DNA from 3 places in the Maribacter sp. UH1 genome. Region 3 is predicted to be linked to each of the others. Evidence: riboswitches for the same ligand, from Rfam matches in the RefSeq annotation. Region 3 holds a riboswitch; each other region holds the start of a gene.
What was found. Region 3 has a riboswitch for S-adenosylmethionine ahead of UH1x_RS19405 (Na+/H+ antiporter NhaC family protein). Riboswitches for the same ligand answer to the same signal wherever they lie in the genome.

Region 1: linked by a shared signal. The riboswitch ahead of UH1x_RS04585 (O-acetylhomoserine aminocarboxypropyltransferase/cysteine synthase family protein) and the one ahead of UH1x_RS19405 (Na+/H+ antiporter NhaC family protein) in region 3 are both predicted to bind S-adenosylmethionine.
Region 2: linked by a shared signal. The riboswitch ahead of UH1x_RS04525 (homocysteine S-methyltransferase family protein) and the one ahead of UH1x_RS19405 (Na+/H+ antiporter NhaC family protein) in region 3 are both predicted to bind S-adenosylmethionine.

The regions. Positions count from the first base shown of each region.
Region 1 covers NZ_CM166387.1:1,044,750-1,052,492, reverse strand. Annotated here, with positions in the region: gene UH1x_RS04610 (carboxypeptidase regulatory-like domain-containing protein) at 1-282, shown strand, start outside; gene metK (methionine adenosyltransferase) at 542-1,798, shown strand; gene UH1x_RS04600 (hypothetical protein) at 2,143-2,340, shown strand; gene UH1x_RS04595 (CocE/NonD family hydrolase) at 2,726-4,669, shown strand; gene UH1x_RS04590 (biotin/lipoyl attachment domain-containing protein) at 4,702-5,058, shown strand; SAM riboswitch class I at 5,350-5,453, shown strand; gene UH1x_RS04585 (O-acetylhomoserine aminocarboxypropyltransferase/cysteine synthase family protein) at 5,593-6,867, shown strand; gene thrA (bifunctional aspartate kinase/homoserine dehydrogenase I) at 6,990-7,743, shown strand, end outside.
Region 2 covers NZ_CM166387.1:1,024,768-1,032,510, forward strand. Annotated here, with positions in the region: gene UH1x_RS04500 (head GIN domain-containing protein) at 1-414, opposite strand, end outside; gene UH1x_RS04505 (acyloxyacyl hydrolase) at 425-1,522, opposite strand; gene metF (methylenetetrahydrofolate reductase [NAD(P)H]) at 1,632-2,585, opposite strand; gene metH (methionine synthase) at 2,761-5,502, opposite strand; gene UH1x_RS04520 (four helix bundle protein) at 5,513-5,866, opposite strand; gene UH1x_RS04525 (homocysteine S-methyltransferase family protein) at 5,910-6,899, opposite strand; SAM riboswitch class I at 7,014-7,128, opposite strand; gene UH1x_RS04530 (NAD(P)/FAD-dependent oxidoreductase) at 7,286-7,743, opposite strand, start outside.
Region 3 covers NZ_CM166387.1:4,460,419-4,468,161, forward strand. Annotated here, with positions in the region: gene UH1x_RS19390 (TonB-dependent receptor plug domain-containing protein) at 1-2,220, opposite strand, end outside; gene UH1x_RS19395 (FecR family protein) at 2,252-3,160, opposite strand; gene UH1x_RS19400 (RNA polymerase sigma factor) at 3,198-3,719, opposite strand; gene UH1x_RS19405 (Na+/H+ antiporter NhaC family protein) at 3,913-5,193, opposite strand; SAM-I-IV-variant riboswitch at 5,263-5,360, opposite strand; gene UH1x_RS19410 (serine hydrolase domain-containing protein) at 5,568-6,650, shown strand; gene UH1x_RS19415 (hypothetical protein) at 6,663-7,409, opposite strand; gene UH1x_RS19420 (response regulator) at 7,532-7,743, opposite strand, start outside.

The DNA.
Region 1 (7,743 bases), 1.3 Mb from region 3:
CGTTTTGATGCCAGTTTTTTAAAGAACTTCATATTTACTGTAGATTATGATTATTATAATTATACAGACGATGCCAACACAATCTCTAATACCTACAGTTTTTTAGAATCTGACTTAACATACCAGAAGAAAGATAGTCGATGGGAATACGGTATAAAAGGAACTAATTTATTGAATACGACTACGTTGAATAGAGATAGTACCAACGAATTATATTTTAGTACACAAGCTTATTTTGTACAACCTAGATATGTACTGTTGTCGGTAAAGTATGATCTTTAAAGAAGACACTTAAAGAGTGATATTTATGAATTCTTTTAAATGAGTCAATAAATAACATCATATTAAGAATTGAACAGAACATTTTTTCTATTTTTGCATCTGAATAAAAAAAAGAGGAGGGATTTGACTGATTGCAACCTCTGTTTTAACCTTAGGGTATAAAGCGAAAAAAATGCTAAAGCAGTTGATGTTGATATCGTATCGCATCACACTTCTTTTCGGCATTCATTCAAATCCTTTGTAGAATTAAAAGATTGTTATGCCATATTTATTTACATCAGAATCTGTTAGTGAAGGACATCCGGACAAAGTTGCGGATCAAATCAGTGACGCGTTATTAGATAATTTTCTTGCCTTTGATCCAGAAAGTAAGGTTGCCTGTGAAACTTTGGTAACTACCGGTCAAGTTGTTTTGGCAGGTGAGGTAAAAAGCGGTACCTATTTAGATGTGCAGAACATTGCCCGTGAGGTGATCAATAAAATAGGATATACAAAAGGAGAATATCAATTTAGTGGAGATTCTTGTGGAGTAATATCGTTGATACACGAGCAGTCTCAAGATATTAGCCAAGGTGTAGACCGTGGTTCAAAAGAAGAGCAAGGTGCAGGTGATCAAGGTATGATGTTCGGTTACGCAACTAGTGAGACCGAGAACTACATGCCGTTAGCTTTGGATATATCGCACAAAATTCTGCACACATTAGCAGAATTACGTCGTGAAGGAAAAGAAATTGCATATTTAAGACCAGATGCCAAGGCACAGGTTACTATAGAATATTCAGATGCCAACGAGCCAATTCGTATAGATACAATTGTAGTATCTACACAACACGATGCTTTTGATACGAATGACGAGAAAATGTTAGCGAAAATAAAGTCTGATATTATTTCAATTTTAATCCCAAAAGTAAAAGCACAATTACCGGCAGAAACTCAGAAGTTATTTGATGATCAAATCAAGTATCATATTAATCCAACAGGTAAGTTTGTGATTGGTGGTCCTCATGGCGATACCGGTTTAACAGGTCGTAAGATTATTGTTGATACTTATGGTGGTAAAGGAGCTCACGGTGGTGGTGCTTTCAGTGGTAAGGATCCAAGTAAGGTAGACCGTAGTGCCGCTTATGCAGCGCGTCATGCAGCGAAGAATTTGGTAGCTGCAGGTGTAGCAACAGAAATTCAGGTGCAAGTAAGTTATGCCATTGGTGTAGTAGAACCTACCTCTATTTTTGTCGATACCTATGGTACTTCTAAGTTAGGCTTAAGTGATGGTGATATTGCCAAGAAAGTAGCGGAGTTGTTTGATATGAGACCTTTTGCTATTGAAGATAGATTGAAGCTAAGAAACCCAATTTACTTGGAAACTGCAGCCTATGGTCATATGGGTAAGCAACCAACTATGGTAACTAAGGTTTTTGAATCGCCATATAACGGGCGTATAGAAAAAGAAGTGGAATTGTTCACTTGGGAAAAATTAGATAAAGTAGCAGATATAAAGTCAGCCTTTGGTCTTTAGTTATAGCACTGTTCCATAAATAAATAAGAAGCTCCTTTAAAGGAGCTTTTTTTATGCACTGATTTTACCTCACAAGACAATTAACACCCCTTCACAACAAGTTAAGATGGTTTGACCACAAAATCTATTTTGTAAGAAAAGGATTACATATATTTGAAATGTAATAAATAGAGAATCCCAAATCTCGCCACCTACAAAAGATGAATTATATACTAGTTGTACAAACAAAAAACGGACAGAAACAAGTTCAAGTTGAAGCCCCAAAAGTCAGCTTAATTTTAAATCTGTTTAAGGTATTGAATCTTTGAAAACCTATTAAAGTAATAACTTAACCTACGAATGCCATGTCATTACCCCACAGAATCTCTCTAGCTTTTTTGGCTTGCATAATATTACAATCTTGCTCAAAAGAAACCGACCTAATTTCGGAGTATGTTGTTTTAGATGCTACAAAAACTGAATATCGTTCGGTAAAAATCACCTCGGATTTTGAAAATAAAAAATCTGAAGAAACAGTTGCATTGATTCCTTTTTCTGATTAAATTCCATGCCACTAAACACTAACCAAATGAAAAAACAATTACTCCAAGAAACTACTGTTCAAGAATATAAAGGTGATTTTTTTACTGGCATACTTATGCTTGTAAGAAAGTTGTTCATGATATAATCTTGTTCGCAATTGCTTCATAAATGCTGTTTTTAGATAGCATTTATGAGCAATTTCCCATTATTTATTACAGCGTTTATTTTTAAATTTTATTAAGCTTCCATCTAATTTGGTTTTGCATGGTAACTAGACTATGATGCAATTCGGCTTACTTTTGCTCATGTAATCAAATAACGCAACATTTTCCTGCGTCTACCTATCTATAAATCTTCAAAAATCGAGTAAACTTTCTTAGCTTTAAGACTTCAAATTCTTAAGACATGCCAAAGATTACCATCAAACACCTTTTTGCCTTTATTTTATTGGCTACAGCGATTGTTTCCTGTAGAAAAACAGCTCCTAAAGTAGCAGAAGCTGAGGTTTCTGAAACATATGTGCAAGATAACTACACCAAAAAAGAAGTAGATATTACCATGCGTGACGGTATTAAGCTTCACACTACAATATATTCCCCAAAAGACACCTCAAAAGAATACCCGATTATCATGCAGCGAACTCCATATAGTTCAAAACCCTATGGAGAAGGTAATTTTAAAACCAAAATAGCACCCAACATTCATATGATGCAAGATGGCTACATAGTAGTCTACCAAGATGTACGTGGGCGTTGGTTAAGTGAAGGTCATTATGAAAACATGCGCGCTTTTAATCCAGATAAAAAAACGGAGAAAGATATTGACGAAAGTTCAGATACTTATGATACCATAGACTGGTTGGTAAACAATGTAGAAAATAATAATGGTAATGTGGGTATATGGGGTATTTCCTATCCTGGTTATTATTCCACGTATGCCGTTGTAGATGCACACCCAGCATTAAAAGCAGCATCTCCTCAGGCAAGTATAGCCGATTTCTTTTTTGATGATTTTCATCATAACGGAGCCTATTTGTTGAGCTACTTTAGGGCAACATCATTATTTGGCACTCCAAGACCAGATGGTGATAAACCTATAGATACTGCGTGGTATACACTACCTGATTTACCTACTGAAGATCAGTACCAGTTCTTCTTAGATGAGGGTCCGTTAAAAAACTTAGATCGCTTCTTTGAATACGAAACTGCCGATACGCCACGTATGGCAAAAGAAGGTGTTACAGACGATTATTTCTGGAACGAACTTAAAGAGCACCCTAACTATGATGAAATGTGGCAGAGTAAGGGCTTGATTCAGCATTTAAAAGATGTAAAACCAACAGTAGCGACTATGGTTGTTGCAGGGGAGTTTGATGCTGAAGATTTATACGGACCATTAGAAACCTACAAGAATATTGAAAAATACAATGCCGATAATTACAATACTTTAGTTTTTGGACCATGGGATCACGGCGGATGGGCACGAAGAAAAGGGCAGAATATTGTAGGTAATTATTACTTTGGTGATGGAATTTCAGAGTTTTTTCAAGAGAATATAGAAGCCAAGTTCTTTGACCACTTCTTAAAAGGAGATGGGGATAAAAATAGCGGATTACCCGAAGCCTATGTTTTTGATACTGGTAAAAAAGATTGGAAAACGTATGATACCTGGCCACCAGCAGGAGTTGTTAAAAAAGACATGTATTTATCCGCAGACGAAGAACTGACCTTTGAGCCAAAAGCAGTTGAAGAAGTGAAGTTTATAAGTGATATTAAAAAGCCGGTTCCGTATTCAGAAGATATTAAAACGGTATTTACACCAAGAAAATACATGACGGACGATCAGCGTTTTGCAGCACGCCGTGGCGATGTGTTGGTGTTTGAAACCGAAGTGATGGAAAATGATATGACCTTGGCAGGTGATATTCTAGCGAAGCTAAAAGTAGCCACTACGGGAACTGCTGCAGATTGGATCGTAAAAATCATTGATGTACACCCAGCCGATGAGCCAGCGTATGAAGGAATGCAAGACCACTTAAAAATGAGCAATTATCATTTAATGGTTCGTAGCGAGGTATTGAGGGGGCGATTTAGAAACAGTTTTGCAGAGCCAGAGCCATTTGTGGCCAATGAGAAGACCGATGTCACCATAAAGTTACAAGACGTTTTCCACACCATTAAAAAAGGGCATAAGCTACAAGTTCAAGTACAAAGCACTTGGTTTCCTTTAATAGATTTAAATCCGCAGACCTATGTAGATAATATCTTTAAAGCAGATGAGTCCGATTTTAAAACGCAAACACATACGGTTTTTACAGATTCTAGTATTGAGTTTTCTGTGTTGGAGTAGGAGTACTTTGATATTATTTATAATTGAAAACAATGAAGAAATGGCTAATTAAGCAAATGGGGAAATTTGGACTTGACGTTTCGAATTTAAAAACAGATGTAGAACTTAAAGGTCGTTTTCTTGAAGTTGGGGAATCGGAAAAAATTATATTTCCGAAAGAACTGGACATAAGTAGTGAATGGAGGATTAAAGAATGGTTTTTTGAAAATGGACAATTAGTGAATCCAGGTGATATTGTCGGAGCTGTTGAGAATCAAAAACAAAGGTTCGAGTTTGAATCTTTTGTTGGCGGAAAGTTGAATTATTTTATATTAGTAGGATGCAAAGTTGAGGGCGGCTTAGACTTGGCTGAAATCACTGGAAATTCAAATTTAGACCAAAAGATATGAACTTAAGCTTTGTAGAAGATTTTACAGATTAAGGCAATTGATTTAATGATTCTTTAGAAATAGATCTGATGAAATTTCCCGACTTTTAATACCAATATATCTCACAAAACAACAACTAAAATGAAGAAACTAATCTTAACCATAGCAGGTTTGCTTTTTCTGTTGCCAATAAAAACTTAATCCCTCAGAAAAATAACAACAAGACCTCAAATTATATTTTTTTCTTAAAATCTTAGGTTATTAAAAACTTCTGCCCAATATTTGTAGCTCAAAGTTCAAACACGTATTGAATAGTTATCAAGAAAGGTGGAGGGATTAGACCCTTTGAAACCTTAGCAACCCTTTGTTCCATGCAAAGAAGGTGCTACATTCTACCCTTAGGGGATGGATAACAGTAATCGAATTTTCTTCGATATTACTTTCTTATAACTTTTTGATTTTACCTACCCGCATATAATGCTGGTCAAGGTTTGGCTTTTAATTTTTTGCATCCTGAGCGTAGCCGAAGGATTAATTTTTAAAAACAACAAAATCATGAGTAATCACAAATTAGCAACAAACGCATTACACGCAGGTCACGACACAACTACCAACGGTAGTACAAGAGCAGTGCCTATTTATCAAACATCATCGTATGTCTTTAATGACACGGATCACGCAGCAAACTTATTTTCGTTAGCGGAATTAGGTTTTATTTATACAAGATTAAATAACCCTACCAATCAAATTCTACAAGACAGGTTAGCTGCGGTAGAAGGCGGAATTGGAGCGGTGGTTTTTGCATCGGGTACAGCAGCAATCTCAACAGGGTTGTTGACATTATTAAAAGCTGGTGACCACATTGTGGCATCAAGCAGTTTATATGGTGGTACATTTAATTTATTGAACGTAACCTTACCAAGATTCGGAATTACAACAACCTTCGTAGATGCATCTGATCCTGAGAATTTTGGAAAAGCGGTACAGGAAAACACAAGAGCATTTTTTGTAGAATCTTTAGGGAATCCTAAGTTAGATGTGTTAGACCTGAAAGGGATTTCAAAAGAATCTAAAGCGGCAGGTGTGCCATTTATAGTAGATAATACTGTGGCTACTCCGTCATTATTGAATCCTATTGAACACGGAGCTAACCTAGTAATACATTCATTGACAAAATATATTGGCGGACAAGGAACTTCCTTAGGCGGTGCCATTATTGATGCCGGTACTTTTGATTGGACCAACGGAAAATTCCCAGAGTTTACTGAACCATCTGCTGGGTATCATGGTTTGGTATATAGCGAAGCATTAGGTGCGGCAGCATTTACCTTTAAATTAATATTAGAAGGCTTACGTGATTTCGGTGGAGCATTGAGTCCGTTTAACGCTTTCCAAATCATTCAAGGTTTAGAAACATTACCTGTGCGTATTAAGCAGCATAGTGCAAATGCATTAGAATTGGCTAAATGGTTAGAAGGTAGGTCAGAAGTGGAATGGGTAAATTACCCAGGATTGAAGAGCAATAAGTACAACGAATTGGCAAAAGAATATTTGCCAAAAGGACAAAGCGGATTGGTTACTTTTGGTGTGAAAGGCGGATTTGAAGCTGCTAAGAAATTGACCGATGCGACCAAAATATTCTCATTGTTGGCAAATATTGGTGATACCAAATCATTGATCATTCACCCGGCAAGTACCACACACCAACAATTAACTGCAGAGCAGCAAGAAGGTGCTGGTGTAGGTCAAGATTTAATTCGTTTGTCCGTTGGTTTAGAAGATATTGAAGATTTAAAAGCCGATTTAGAACAGGCATTTGCAAGTCTTTAATTTGGGTGACTGAGCGGAGCCGAAGCAATCATACACTTCGGCTCTGCTCAGTGTCCGATTATTTATAAAATTTATATAAGGTGGCTGAGCGTAGTCGAAGCCAAAAATTGATTTTGAAATAGATGCTACATCAATTACAGATTAAAAAATACAAGACCTTAAGTGGTGCCTCTCAAGATATTCAATTGTCTTATCAGGTATTTGGTAAAGAACTGCACACGGCACCTATTATTTTGGTGAACCACGCTTTGACCGGAAACTCTAATGTTACTGGTGAAGATGGCTGGTGGTCAGCACTTATTGGTGATGAAAAATGTATCGATACCCAAAAGTATACTATTCTGGCATTCAATATTCCGGGAAACGGTCATGATAAGTTCGTGATAGAAAATTATAAGGATTTTGTAGCTGGTGATGTAGCAAGAATGTTTTTATTGGGCTTGCAGCAGTTAAAGGTAGAACGTCTTTTTGCTTTGATCGGTGGTTCTTTAGGTGGTGGTATTGCTTGGGAAATGGCAGCATTACAACCAGATTTAACTGAGCATTTAATTCCTGTGGCATCCGATTGGAAATCGACCGACTGGCTAATTGCCAACTGTCAGATTCAAGAGCAGTTTTTGGTGAATTCTAAGCAACCTGTACATGATGCACGTATGCATGCAATGCTGTGCTATAGAACTCCGGCTTCTTTCAAAGAGCGTTTCAAAAGAAGTACTAACGAAGAGCTGCAGGTCTTTAATGTAGAAAGTTGGTTAATGCATCATGGCGATAAGTTGCAAGAGCGTTTTCAATTATCTGCCTATAAGTTGATGAATCAGTTATTGAAGACTATTGATGTCATAAGAGGTGGAGATGAGAATTTTATCAGACTACAAA
Region 2 (7,743 bases), 1.3 Mb from region 3:
TCCGTCACTTTGAATAGGAAAACCGGTACTGCTACGGATACTGGTTAAATTGGGAGTGGTCACATAAACTACCGTGGTTCCATAATCACGTACATAATTACAGTCATTAATATCAGTCAATAACAATTGTTCATCCTCCACAACCGCAGCTACTTCATTACGTAAATTTTCACCAGTTTCAATTTCTACTTTTTGTGTATCTCCTTGTTTAATAATTAGAGTTACGTTCTCAAAAACTGTTATTGAAGAGAACTCGGCAACCGAAACTTCTTGTCTCGTAATCTCACCAGTACTTTGAAAACAATCCGAAGCATTTTCAGAATCGCAAGAAACAAATAGGGAAACCAAAATTACCATCAAGACTATAAGGTCTCGACTGCGCTTGACCAGACAACTAAGTGAATTATTTATCATTTTTATCATCTTATAATCGTATTCCTATCCCGAATTCTACTGCTTCTGCTTTTGCTCCGTGAGATTTTAAGGTAACTGCCCCAAATATCTTTTCTCCAAAATAACGTTTTAGCCCTACACGTAAATATGTACGCCCTTCAAAATCAAACGGATAATACACATAATACCCAAATTGAGAAATCATGGACACTTTATTAATGAACAACTCATGTCCTGCAAATATTCCTACTCTTTTATAATCGTCATCTGCAGCAACACCATTTTCTGGAAAAGCTATACTTTGATAGCGAATCAACTCCTTTAAAAAATTAGAGAAATAGGCATCTACTCCAAATTGTAGCGCACTTTTTCTTCCCACTCTTTTATCCGCATAGGCAGAGAGTACAACAAAACCAAACTGTCCAGAATCAATAACATCACTTTCATTTACACCTGTTCTTAAAGCAAAATTGTAACGTAAAGGCTCTGTTACTTTTTCTTTTTCGCGATGTATATATTCTATTTCTTTGCCCCCATCTAAATCGTATACTACTCCGGCATTGAAAGCCAAGGTATTGGTAGAGGTATTTGGAGCCCTAAAATTAGCATTTGAATAATGTATTAAAGAGATACCGGCTTTGAATCCTAGCCCTTTAATAATATTCTCTTTATGATAATTGAACATTAAATACGTAGAACTTAATACATCTGATCCGTATGCGTTATTTCTAAAATTTGTTACTTTATCATATGGGTTAGTAGCATAAGAGATCCCTTGCCCAACGCGAAGCTGCACATTACGCTTAAAAAGATAAAAATTATAATGCGCGTAGAGTCCGTAATTATCACCTAGTGTGCTATTATTAGAATTCTGATAAATGAAAGAATATCCAAAATCAGGATAATTATATAACTCTTCCCATGCATTTAAGCCATAGGTTTTTCTATTGTAACTCAAAATTACACCCGCAGGGTGCGAAGTGATTAAATGCGAAATATCTGGATTATGTAAAATTATAGACCCGTAAAACTGACTAGCATCAAGGGTATACTTTTTTTGCTCACCAGATTCTTGTGCGAAACAACAACTTACTGAAATCAGTAAGATGGATAGAAACTTAAAATTCATTGGGGGCAAAAATAGTTATAAGTTTTAAGTACGAAGTATTAAGTAACGAGTATTATCATTAACGAACACTTTGTACTTAATACTCTTTACTTAATACTTCTTTAAACCTTTAAAAAAGTACTTCCGCTATTGCCTTAATATTATCAGATTTCCCCATTGAGTAGTAATGCAAAACAGGTACACCAGCAGCTTTCAGCTCTCTAGATTGCTGAATTGCCCATTCAATACCTACTTTTCGCACATCTTTATTTGTTACACAACCATCTACCGCTTCTATTAAATCTTGCGGCATATCAATTCTAAATACCTGTGGTAATAATTGCATATGTCTTTTAACTGCAATAGGCTTTATACCCGGAATAATGGGTACGGTAATACCCATACTTTTTGCGGCTTCTACAAACTCAAAATACTTTTTATTATCGAAGAACATTTGTGTTACTACATAATCGGCACCTGCATCTACTTTCTCTTTCAATCGTTTTAAATCCGATTGTAATGAAGGTGATTCCAAGTGCTTTTCCGGATAACCCGCCACACCTATACAAAAATCACTGCAGTGTTCGCTTTCTATGGTTTCATGCAGATACTTACCACAATTCAACTCTTGTATTTGTTTTACCAAGTCAATCGCAAACGGGTGTCCGCCATCTGTAGGCTCAAAATATTTTTGCTCGCTACGGGCATCACCACGTAAAGCCATTACATTCTGTATGCCTAAATAATGACAATCTACCAACATGTACTCGGTCTCTTCTTTAGTAAAACCTCCACAAATAACATGAGGTACCGTATCAACATCATACTTATGCTGTATAGAAGCACAAATACCCACTGTACCTGGTCTCATACGTGTAGTTTTCTTATCTAAAAGTCCTTCTTTCTTAATATAGATAGTTTCTTCACGAGATGTGGTTACATCAATAAATGGAGGTTTAAATTCCATTAACGGATCAATATTATTGTACAATTCTTGAATATTCTTACCCTTTACCGGAGGCACTATTTCAAATGAAAAAAGTGTCTTTCCGTTAGCATTATTGATATGGTCTGTTACTTTCATTTCTTATATTTTCACTCTTATTTGGAGAGCAAACCTTAAATAGGTATTAATACTTAATTATATTCTTTGGGCGTTCGAGTGGGCTTTCAGCTATATTTTTTCTATTTAAAAACTTTAGCAAAACTTCATCCTCACTGCTAAAATAGAAAAAGATGCCGCTTCAATCCCTAACGCACTAAACTTCTACGATATTCGGCGCTAGCCATCTTTCAGCATCCTCTAAGGGTATGCCTTTTCGTTCTGCGAAATCTTTTACCTGATCGGCTTTTATTTTTCCTAACCCGAAATAACGTGCTTGCGGATTTCCAAAATAATATCCACTTACAGATGCTGCCGGCCACATAGCCAAACTATCCGTCAGTTCAACACCAATAGTCTCTTTCACTTTTAAAACATCCCAAATGGTCAATTTCTCTAAATGATCAGGACAAGCAGGGTACCCTGGTGCAGGACGAATTCCCTTGTAGGATTCCTTGATTAAATCTTCATTACTCAACTCCTCATTTGAAGCATAGCCCCAGTGTTTTAGCCGGACTTCCTTATGTAAATATTCCGCAAAGGCTTCTGCCAATCTATCTGCAAGAGCTTTAACCATAATGGAATTATAATCATCTAAATCGGCTTCATATTTCGCCGCTAATTCTGCAGTACCAAAACCTGTAGACACACAGAAGCAACCCATATAATCTTGTTTCCCTGATTCTTTAGGAGCTATAAAATCCGCCAGGGCATAATCTGCTACACCTTCTCTACGCTCTAATTGTTGGCGTAAGGTTCTAAAAGTATACTCCTCGCTATCTCGCCCTTCGACTGAATTCAGGGTGATATCAATATCGTCATCGTTAACGGAGTTAGCAGGGAATAATCCAAAAATACCTTTTGCCTTTAATTTCTTCTCAGAAATTATCTTGCTCAGCATCTCTTGGGCGTCTGCGAATAAATCTGTTGCTTGTTCTCCAACAACCTCATCTGTCAATATTGCCGGGTATTTTCCATGCAGTTCCCAACTTCTAAAAAATGGAGTCCAATCAATATACGGCACCAAAATGTTCAAATCTAAATCTTCTATTACTTGAATCCCAAGCTTATTCGGTTTTACGATTTCCGAAGTTTCCCAGTCTATTTTAAACTTATTGCTACGGGCCTTAGAAATAGATTTATATGTTTTACTTGATGAGCGATTTAAGAACTTCTCACGAAATATATCGTAATCATCTTTAATGCTTTTCTTATAACCATTAGAAGTTTCTTTCTGCAGTAAATCTCCCACTACAGTAACCGCTCTAGAGGCATCATTTACATGAACTACAGCTTCTTTGTATTGTGGATCAATTTTTACCGCAGTATGTGCCTTACTGGTTGTTGCCCCACCAATTAGCAATGGAATCTTAAAGTCTTTACGTTCCATTTCCTTTGCCAAATGCACCATTTCATCCAAAGAAGGTGTAATCAATCCGCTAAGCCCTATAATATCCACATTGTGTTCTATGGCTGCGGCAATAATTTTTTCGGGAGGTACCATAACTCCCAAATCAACAATCTCATAATTGTTACATGCCAGTACAACACCCACAATATTTTTGCCAATATCATGGACATCGCCCTTTACCGTTGCCATTAATATTTTACCTGCATTGTCAGAATCACCTACCTGCGGATTCAACAACTTTTCTTCTTCAATATATGGCAATAAATAAGCTACCGCTTTTTTCATTACACGGGCAGATTTAACCACTTGTGGCAAGAACATTTTTCCGCTCCCGAATAAATCACCCACTACATTCATACCGGTCATTAAATTACCTTCAATAACTTCAATAGGTTTATCTGCAGCAACTCTAGCTTCTTCTACGTCTTCAACAATATATTGGTCAATACCTTTTACCAAGGCACGTGTAATTCTATCTTGTAATGGCTCTTCTCTCCATGAAAGATCTATCTTACTTTCCTTAGTTTTCCCAACTACAGATTCTGCAAAATCAAGCAATCGCTCGGTTGCATCCTCTCTTCTATTTAAGATAACATCTTCAACACGCTCCAATAAATCTTTAGGTATATCATCGTATACCTCTAACATACTTGGGTTTACAATACCCATGTTCATACCAGCTTTTATTGCATGATATAAGAAAACCGAGTGCATTGCCTCACGCACAGGGTTGTTACCCCTAAAGGAGAAAGAAACATTACTTACCCCACCACTTACACTGGCATGTGGTAAATTTTCACGCACCCATCTTGTAGCTTCTATAAAATCGATGGCATTCAATTTATGCTCATCCATACCTGTGGCTACAGGAAATATATTTAAATCGAAAATAATATCTTCTGGTGCAAAATTCACTTTGTTCACCAAAACATCATAAGAGCGTTTTGCTATTTCAATTCTACGGTCATAATTATCTGCTTGACCTACCTCATCGAATGCCATAACGATTACCGCGGCACCATATCTTTTTATCAGCTTGGCATGATGTATAAACTGTTCTTCACCCTCTTTTAAACTAATGGAATTTACCACACATTTACCCTGAACTACTTGTAGACCCGCCTCAATGATTTCCCACTTAGAGCTATCTATCATTATAGGTACTCGAGAAATATCTGGCTCAGAAATAACAAGATTCAAAAATTTGACCATGGCTTCTTTACCATCGATCAATCCGTCATCCATGTTAATATCAATAACCTGTGCTCCATTCTCTACCTGCTCTCTAGCAACAGCCAATGCCTCTTCAAACTTCTCTTCTTTTACAAGACGTAGAAACTTTTTTGAACCAGCAACGTTTGTCCGTTCACCAACGTTGATAAAGTTAGTTTCGGGAGTGACTATTAGGGGTTCTAAACCGCTCAACCGCAAATATCTGGTTGTTGGTTGTTGGTTGTTGGTTGTTAGTATTTTAGACCTATTGCTCATTTAATCCGTATCACTTTTTAAAATAATTGATAAATCCATTTATCAATTTCTTACAGCTAATAATTCTCTTATTAATAGCTTCAAAATCCTCACTCTCAATATAATTTAAATCAAGGGCTATATAAAGTTGAGTTTCTAACTCATACAAAGAACCTCTAGAAATATGTAAAAACTGTATCGTGTCCGCCGCTGTCCTTCTTCCGCATCCTTCTGCTATGTTAGAAGGAATAGATACAGCACATCGTCTAAGTTGATTAGTAAGTCCATAAGTCTCTTCTTTTGGAAACGACTTGGTCAAAGTATAAATATCCTTCACAAGAATTCTTGACTCCTTCCAAACATCTAATTCTGTATAGACTTTCATATTATTACTTTTTATCCAACAACTAACAACCGACAACCAACAACTAAAATTGACGCGGAGCAAAATTTTCCACTACCTCTGCTATCGCCGTAATATGCTCAGGAGTGGTACCGCAGCATCCACCTACAATATTGACCAACCCTTTTTCTGCGTATTCTTTAATTTGTTCTGCCATTTGATCAGGAGTCTCATCGTACTCTCCGAATGCATTCGGTAGTCCTGCATTTGGATGTGCTGAAACTGCATGCTCACTTTTGGTTGACAGTACCTCTAGATGCGGAACCAATTGATTAGCTCCTAATGCACAATTGAAACCGACCGATAAAATAGGAATATGGGAAATGGATATCAAAAAAGCTTCTGCCGTTTGACCAGACAACGTTCTACCTGACGCATCGGTAATGGTACCGCTTACCATAATTGGCACATCTATATTTCGATCTTCTTTTACTTCCTCTATGGCGAACAATGCTGCTTTTGCATTTAACGTATCAAAGATAGTTTCTACCAATAAAATATCCGATCCACCATCTAACAAGGCTTCTACTTGTTGTTTATATGCTACACGTAACTCATCAAAAGAAACTGCTCTATATCCCGGATCGTTTACATCAGGAGACATGCTTGCCGTTTTGTTGGTAGGACCGATACTACCGGCTACAAATCTTGGTTTATTCGGTTCCTTCTTTGTAAATTCATCTGCTACCATTTTAGCGATACGCGCAGATTCATAATTCAACTCATACACCAAGTCTTCCATGTAATAATCCGCCATCGCTATCGTGGTTCCAGAGAATGTATTGGTCTCTACGATATCGGCACCCGCAGCGAAATACTTGCGATGAACCTCGGCAATTGCATCAGGCTGAGTTAGTGACAACAAATCATTATTGCCCTGTAATGGGTGTTCCCAATCTTTAAAACGTTCTCCCCTAAAATCTTCCTCAGTAAATTTATAACGCTGTAGCATAGTACCCATGGCACCATCTAATATGAGAATTCGCTCTTTTAATATTTCCTTTATATCCTTCATTTTACGGTGTAAAATATTATTGGTTCAATAAAAATCTAATTCGTAATCAAGTAAGGAAAGTTCGGCTAGATGCCTTTTCTTAAGTTATCTGTCTTTGTAATGCCATATAGAATAACATCTTCTGCACAAGTACACAGAATAAAGATAGAATGTAGCACCTTCTTTTCCATATTGGAAAGGGTTGCCAAGGTTTCAATGGGTCTAGTCCCTCCACCTTTCTTGATAACGTTTCAATCTATTTATGAACGATTTGCAAAGTAACGGCACAGTATACTCTTATCCAAGAGTAAACTTGTTTTTTAGCCAACGAAATTTTTAAAAAATGTCATAAAAAAAGCCTCTAGATTCATATGGAGTCTAGAGGCCTTATTAATCAAATAATAACTTTATGCTATACTCTGTACTACTTCTTTTTTGGCTTCTTTCTTAGATCCATCGAATCCTTCGACACCACCAACAGTAGTATATTTCATTACATAGCGCTTACCCGGATTGATTTGTTGGTATGCATACTGACACATTACCGCTGCTTCATGAAAACCTGAAAGTATCAATTTCAATTTACCTTCATAGGTATTAACATCGCCAATAGCATATACTCCCGGTATATTTGTTTGGTAATCTTTTGCGTTATTTACCTTAATGGCATTCTTCTGAATTTCTAGACCCCAATCACCTATAGGACCTAATTTTGGTGAAAGACCGAATAACGGAATAAAATTATCCACCTCTAAATAGGTGTCTTCTTTCTCTTTATCCGTATGTTTAATCACAACAGCTTCCAAATGATCTTTGCCGTGCAATTCTTTTACCTCTGCTTTAGTAATCAATTTGATTTTACCAA
Region 3 (7,743 bases):
TATTACAGGCATACCGGTAAAATAGCCCCAAGTTACCGCCAAATTAAAAGGATCTAAATGCCATAAAGCTGTAACATGTAGAATATGGCGTTGGTCAAAAAATATCGGCAAGGTTTCATTAAAGTCCGTATTTACTTCACTTAACGAATAACTAAACAAGGTTTCAAAATTGTTCCATCTATTTTTTACGAACAAATCTGCACCCATACTTTTCAACTTGCCTTTCTGTAGGTTGCTGATATTGGTTTGTAAAGTTACATTGTTGGTATTTTTACTATACAATTCAAAATCTATTAACCAACCAGATTTGTTGTACAAGGCACCTAACATTGTCTGATAGCCCTCAAGTACCGAAGTAGTTTGATCAGGAAGATACCAAAACTGAGTCTGGTTATTAAAATCATCAAAATCGTCTCGAATCTTTTTTTGAATAAATTGATGAGATCGACCTACCGAAGTCTTAAAATAAAAGGCATCACTTGTCCTAACATTAACTGAAATTCTTGGGTCTGCATAAAACCTTTTATTAGGTTCGTAATAATCGGTATGCATACCAAAACTAGCCGTTATATTATCGTTCCAATTTTTATTGATCGATAAGAAAGCACTATGAGTTAATGCATCTTGATCTCTACGATTGTTTACACTATTCTCATCATTACGCTCATCGAACCTTAAACTATAATCAGTTAAGGTATATCCAGTTTCTAGTTCGGTATTATCGTTTAACTGTAATTGAACTTCTGTTATAAGGCGTGTATCATCAATGGTGTTAGCGTATTTTTCAAAACTTGAACGTTCAGATGCTAAAAAGCCTTCACTTTTGTTATCGATGTATAATATAGATTTACTGATTCGTGCTTGGACTTTGAGTTTCTCTGACAAAGTGCCTTCCCATTTCATATTCATTCCCCAGTTATTCAACGATAAATCCCTAAAATCTTTATTGTCCTTATCCTCAGAATCTTCTAAGGTTGCCGATAAAATATTTTGAATATTTATGTAGCTGATCGTGGCTTTATGGTTCTCATTGATATCATAAACCAATTTTGAATTAATATCATAGAATCCAACTTTAAAATTTTCGCTATTGACCTTATCCGCAACATCTTCTAAACGACTACCTTGAAAATTTAGAATAGAAAAGGCGGTAAGTTTTGGAGAATTAATACTTGGGTAATTAGACCTACCGGCTACATATAAGGCAAGCTTATCTTTTACAATAGGAATTTTTGCCGTAGCACCGGCATATACAGTATTTGCTTGAACGTTATATGCTGTAGAGTCCGGTACATTATTGCTTGTGGTAATATGCATTAGCCCCCCAACACGACCTCCCCATTTTGCAGAAAGGGTATTTCTTTGAATTTCAATTTCGTTAACTATTGTAGGATTATAGGGTGCTATAGCGCCATAAAAATGCCCGTTATGGTAAATGGGGATATCGTCAATTTCAATAAGTGATTGGTCAAATGTACTTCCTCTAAAATTTAAACTTCCTGGTTTACCACTTGGCGTATGTACTCCCGGTATATTTTTAACTACATTAAAAACATCACCATCAGTTTCCCCTGCTAGTAAACCCAATGACCGCATATCTATATGAAAGGTATTATCACTAATCTTAGCGTTAACACCTCTTGTCAAATAATCAGTAATTTGAACTTCATTCAAATGAATCATAGCATGTTCTAAGCGCACAGGTGTTTTTAATGCATCCAACGCAGAAGCTATTATATCTAATTTGGAATAAAAGGAAGCACGTATATGAACCGAATCTAATGCGAATATATTCTTGATGGTATACCTTGAATTAATAGGATACAAAAAGCGCTCTTCTCCCTTATTAATTTGGATAGTTATATTAGGAATGACCTCACTATTTTCTGCATCTATAACATTAAATGAAATATCATTTCTTATAGGCACAACCATATATGAGTTGATTCCGTCTTTAACAAATTTGACAGGAGCCTCTTCATTTATATTCGATAAACAATTTTCTAACGATTCACAATCATGTGAAGAGGAGGGCAGTACAACTTGATCTAAAAGGGTATGGTTATAGATAAAATCTACATTGTAAGTGGCTTTTAATTCATCTAAAAAATCTACTAATTTTAATGTAGGACCGTTTTGAGAAAATGATATACAAGGAAATAAAATACAACACCAACTAAGAACAAGAAACTGAAGTAGTGTTCTCTTATGCTTATACATGGGTCTCATATTATGCTTTATACGTTCAATACTATTCAAAAATAACGGTATTACCCTCTTGAAGCTCGTATTTTATTTCCATGGTGGTAAAAATGGTATTTAAAGTTTGTTGCAAATCTTTATGCGCTATTGTACCCGTAAACTGAAGTGTATCATACTTTTGTGGAAGATTTACATCTACATTGTAATAGCGTTTCACATCAGCTATAACTGTTTTTAGCGGAGTTCTATCATAGGAACTTAAACCATTCATCCATTCCGGACTCAAATATTGGTGTTGGTCTTTTTTAAATTTGCCACCTACTAAAAAAACACTTTGCCCTTTCGTAATAATTTCTGAATTGTTTTTATACGAAACTTCTATTTTACCTTCATAGCAATATACCGAAAACTGTTCCTCTTGTGTACTTATATTAAACTGTGTACCCAACACAGAAACTTGTGCCGTGGGAGTTTGCACCACAAAAGGAGCACCGCTAGTTACATTAAAAAATGCTTGACCTGAAAGAGTAAGCATTCTACTGTCCTCCCAATCATCTTTATCATATGTTATACTTGATGCCGCATCTAATTCAACCAAAGAACCTGTTGGTAGTTCAACTGTTTTACTCTCTGCAATTTTGGTAGCAATAGTAGTGGAACTAGTAGACGTGAAATACCAAAGCAGACTACAGGACAGTAATATAGCTACACTTGCGGCAATACGCAGCCAGTTTTTATTGCTCTTTTTTAATGGAACAACTGTCTTATTCTCTTCTTTTAATTTGGCTAAACCTGCCTCTAGATCAAATGGTTTTACCTTCCAGGTATCTATATCATCAATTACAGTTTTAAGCGCATCTAGTTCACCCGATTCTTTCAGTTGTTCTTTCTCCTCGTTACTTAAACGATCATCCATCCAACGGGCAATTAAATTTTTATCTTCTAAATGCTTGCTCATACTAGTAATACGTTTAAAAAACTATTTAACCAACCTGCTAAATAGAAAAATCTTTAATTTCTGTAATACTGTTCAATTTTATTAAAGCTTTTGAAATACGTTTTTCAATAGCTGTCTCGCTGACCTCTAGCCTAATCGCTATTTCTTTGTATGTAAGCTTATCTATTCTATTCATTAAAAAAGCCTCGCGTTGCTTTTCTGGTAAATCTGAAATAACGGATTCTAGTTTTAACTGAAATTCTTTTGTTCTTAATTTAAAATAAGGGTCTTCATTATCTTGTTCCTTAACCAATCCTTTTTCAAATTTTAAAGCAACTTTTTTATTACGCAGCGTATCGATCATTAGATTTCTTGAAATACTATATAGAAAACTGGCTACCTTTTTATAAACGACAGTACTGCACATAGACCACAATTTAACAAAAGAATCATGTACAATATCTTCTGCCCGCTGCATATCGCCAAACTTATAGTAAAGGTAATTTCGCAAACCTTCTGCATGGGTTCGATAAATGTTATTATAAACGCTCTCTTCGCAAACCGATGGTTCTTGACCCATTCTTTAATATTAAATTCTAAAAGACCAATTATAAGGTCTATTACCCCAATATTAGTTATTGAAGCTTTTAAATGCAAGATACTCTAAAGTAAACTACCTCAAGATAATACTCAAAGTATTCAAATATTATCTATGGAGTATTGTTATGTGTTTATAATACTAATGAGATTAAGTTCTTAATTATAAAACCTTATTATTTACGTAAAGGTCTTACCCCAATAAACAGTAACGTATACATAAACAAAAGCATTAGATACCATGTATTACTTACCAAATCTAAATAATCTATTTCCCCTTTAGAGAAGCTTAAAATCATTAAGACCTGTGCTCCATAAGGAAGTAAACCTTGAAAAATACAGGCAAAAATATCTAAAATAGAAGCCGTCTTTTTATTATCTAAATGATACTCGTCATTAATAATCTTTGCAATTGGTCCGGCAATTATAATTGAAACGGTATTATTGGCTATTGCCATATTAATTGTACTCACTAATGTAGCTATACCAAATTGTGCCGATTTCTTATTTTTTATCAGCTTTCTAATATTGACCAATATAAATTCTATTCCGCCATTTCTTTCTACCAATGCCGCCAGTCCTCCGGTCAATAAAGACAAAAGAAATATTTCTGTCATGTTGGTAAATCCTGTGTAAGCAATTTTGGCGGACTCAATCAGAGTAAAATCTTGATGAACAATTCCTAATACAACTGCAGCTATAGCGCCTAGTAATAGCGTCACAAATACATTGACTCCACCAATAGACAGGACAATTACCAACACATACGGTAAAATCTTTACAATATCATAATTATAGATCGTGTTTTCAGATGCAACGGATTCTAACCCTAAGCCTTGAAAAACTAGTATAACAATGGTAAATATCGCTGCTGGCACAGCTATTTTAATGTTTTGTTTGAACTTATCACTCATTTTACAACCTAAAGACTGGGTTGCTGCAATAGTTGTATCTGAAATGACAGATAGGTTATCACCGAACATACTACCGCCCAATAACGCCCCGCATAATACTGCCAGCTCTGCATTGCTTTCTTCGGCAAAACCTACTACTATTGGCGCCAAGGCTACGATAGCGCCAACAGAAGTTCCTGTTGAGACAGATAAAAACCCGGCAATGATAAAAATGCCCACATATATGTATTGTATGGCTATAAGGTCTAAACCAAGATTTACAATGGCATCTACACTACCTGTTTCATTAGTAATTGCAGCGAAAGCACCTGCCAATAAATAGATAAGGCACATCGTCAATATCTTATCATCTCCACAACCTTTTAAAAGCGTATCGATTTTATCTGATATCGATTGCCTAAATAGTATGAACGCAACTACAATACCCACAATTACCGCAATAGGTGCGGGTAGGGCATAGAAATCATTTTGATAGATACCTACGCCTAAAAAGGTAAATACAAATACCAACAAAGGTATTAAGGCAGAAAATTTGGGGGTCATCTTTTTGGTACTTTCCATTTCTCTTTCTTCACAATCAAAAAAAGAAATAGCTAAAAATTAGAAGGATTATGAATTAACATTTGTTCCAATTAATTGGCTTATCTATTTAGCACCTTGCTTGTTATTGCAGGTTGCTATCTCCTTTTTTGAGATTCTTGATAATTATTTTAAGGGCGCAAAAATAATGTATAAAACTGATGACTAAATCTTAAATAAGGTTAATTTATCTACAAATTATTCTTACAATAGATTGCGGTATTCACTCGTGAATTATTACATAAATTTTAACGTCAATTATTATTTAATTAACAACAACGTACTATTTAATGGTCGAAGTTTGATTCCATAACACAAACTAATTCAAACATTTACATATGATTACAAATTACTTTAAAGTTATTTTCGCATGTTTGTTAGTTGTTTTTACTACAGCATGTTCAACTCAAATAGAAGAATTCGGTGAAAATTTTGACCGAGATAAAATGGACTTGTTTTTTTCAAGAATTGAAAAACAAAACTTAGGAATGGGCAGTATATCCATTTTTAAAAATTGTAAAGAGGATTATCAATATTCATTTGGTTTTATTGACGTAGAAAATTCAATTGAGGGCAACAAAAATTCTAAATACAGAATAGCATCTGTTACTAAAGCATTTACGGCCACCATGATCATGCAGCTAGTTGAAGAAAGCAAATTGACTCTAGAAACTACAATAGACAATTACTTTCCAGAAATACCTAATGCCAAAATTATTACTATAGAACAATTATTGAATCATAGAAGCGGACTCTTCAATTTTACTGAGGGTGAATATGACCCAGAAGACCGAATACAACCTGCCTCTAGACAGAAACTTTTAGAGATTTTCATTAAAAACGGTACTAATTTTAATCCAAATGAGAAATTTGAATATTCCAATACCAATTACCTTTTGCTATCATTTATAATTGAAGATATTGACGAGAAAACTTATGCTAGTTCATTTAAAGATAGATTGGCTACACCGTTAGGACTTACAAATACTTATAATGGAGAAGAAATCAATGCTACAGACAATGAAGCATATTCTTATCAATTAGAAAGTGAAAATTGGGTCGCTTTGGTTGAAACTCATTATACCATTCTCCAAGGCACCGGCTCTTTGGTATCTTCACCTAAAGGCGTAAATGTATTTTATAATGCTTTGTTTGACGGAAGGTTGGTTTCTGAAAGTTCGCTTAATAAAATGACAACGATGAATGATGGTTATGGCTTCGGTCTCTTCACAATTCCGTTTTATAATAAAAGTGGATTTGGACATGATGGCAGGGTAGACGGTTATCAATCTTTAAGTATCTACTTTCCGTCAGATGATGTAACCCTTACCTATTTGTCTAATGGTGTAAACATGGTGCCAAATGATATTGTAATTGGTGCCTTAAGTATATATTCAGGCTTAGATTATGAATTACCTTAAGGTTTTAAGAACTTATCTCTTTTTAACCCATGAATCAATACCGAATGCTTTATTTAATTCTGATATAAGTTGCTTCTTTTTTGATTCGTTCTCGCAATCAACAGGTACACTTATGTAAGTTAAACCTTTTGGGTATGCGCCTTGTTCATGTGTATACCCTAAAGCTTTTAGTTTTGTAATAATTGCAGCTATGTTATTCTGATCTTTAAAAACACCCACCATAGCCATACAATTTAATTCTGAAGTTGTATTAGCTACTGATACTGTTTTTGATTTCTCTGTTAATACATCTTCTTTTTCTACAACTGGTTCTTTAATTTCTTTTGCCCCAACACCTGTAGTTACTGTGTCTACCATTGTTTTTACAGATTCGGTCGACAATGTATTTTCTGGTTTATCTACTATTTCTTGCTTAACTACCGAGTCTATTTTATCATCTACTAAATCAGCCTCAGTAAGTGGGGCATCAGAAATAATAATTGCAATTTTCTTATTAGGGTCAATTGCATCTTTTGCAGGTATTGTCACCGGCACATAAGTTTCTGAATTTGTATATACATACTCTCGATCTTCTGAATGATAAGAAGCAGGTAATTGTTCTTTCGATGTTTCCAAATCAGGAGTTGCCTCTGTCATTTCATTCTCATTATTAAACATATACATGTAGATGAAAATAGAGAATAGGGCTATTACGGCAATGGCAATTGCAAAGTCCCATCTACCTTGTTTAGTACTAAAAATATCTTTATCGGGGGTCATGGTTATATGTATGTTTTGAGATACAAGAATTTACTAAAAAAGTAAATATAACCAATCTAAATATTATGTATGCCAATAAGATGCTATTACCATCCTTAATTATTGGTAAGAAAATTATCAGTTCAACTTACTTTTTTACCGTACATGTGATAGTAAACTGAATCTATAGCATGGTGTATATCTGTTTTGGTAAATGGTTTGGTAATAAAGTCTACACAACCAAGCTCTCTTGCCACTTCTTCAAATTCTTGTTTAGTAGAAGTTGAAATAAAAGGCAACCTATTACTGAACATTTCTAAGAACGAAAGTCCGTTCATTCCTGGCATTTCTATAT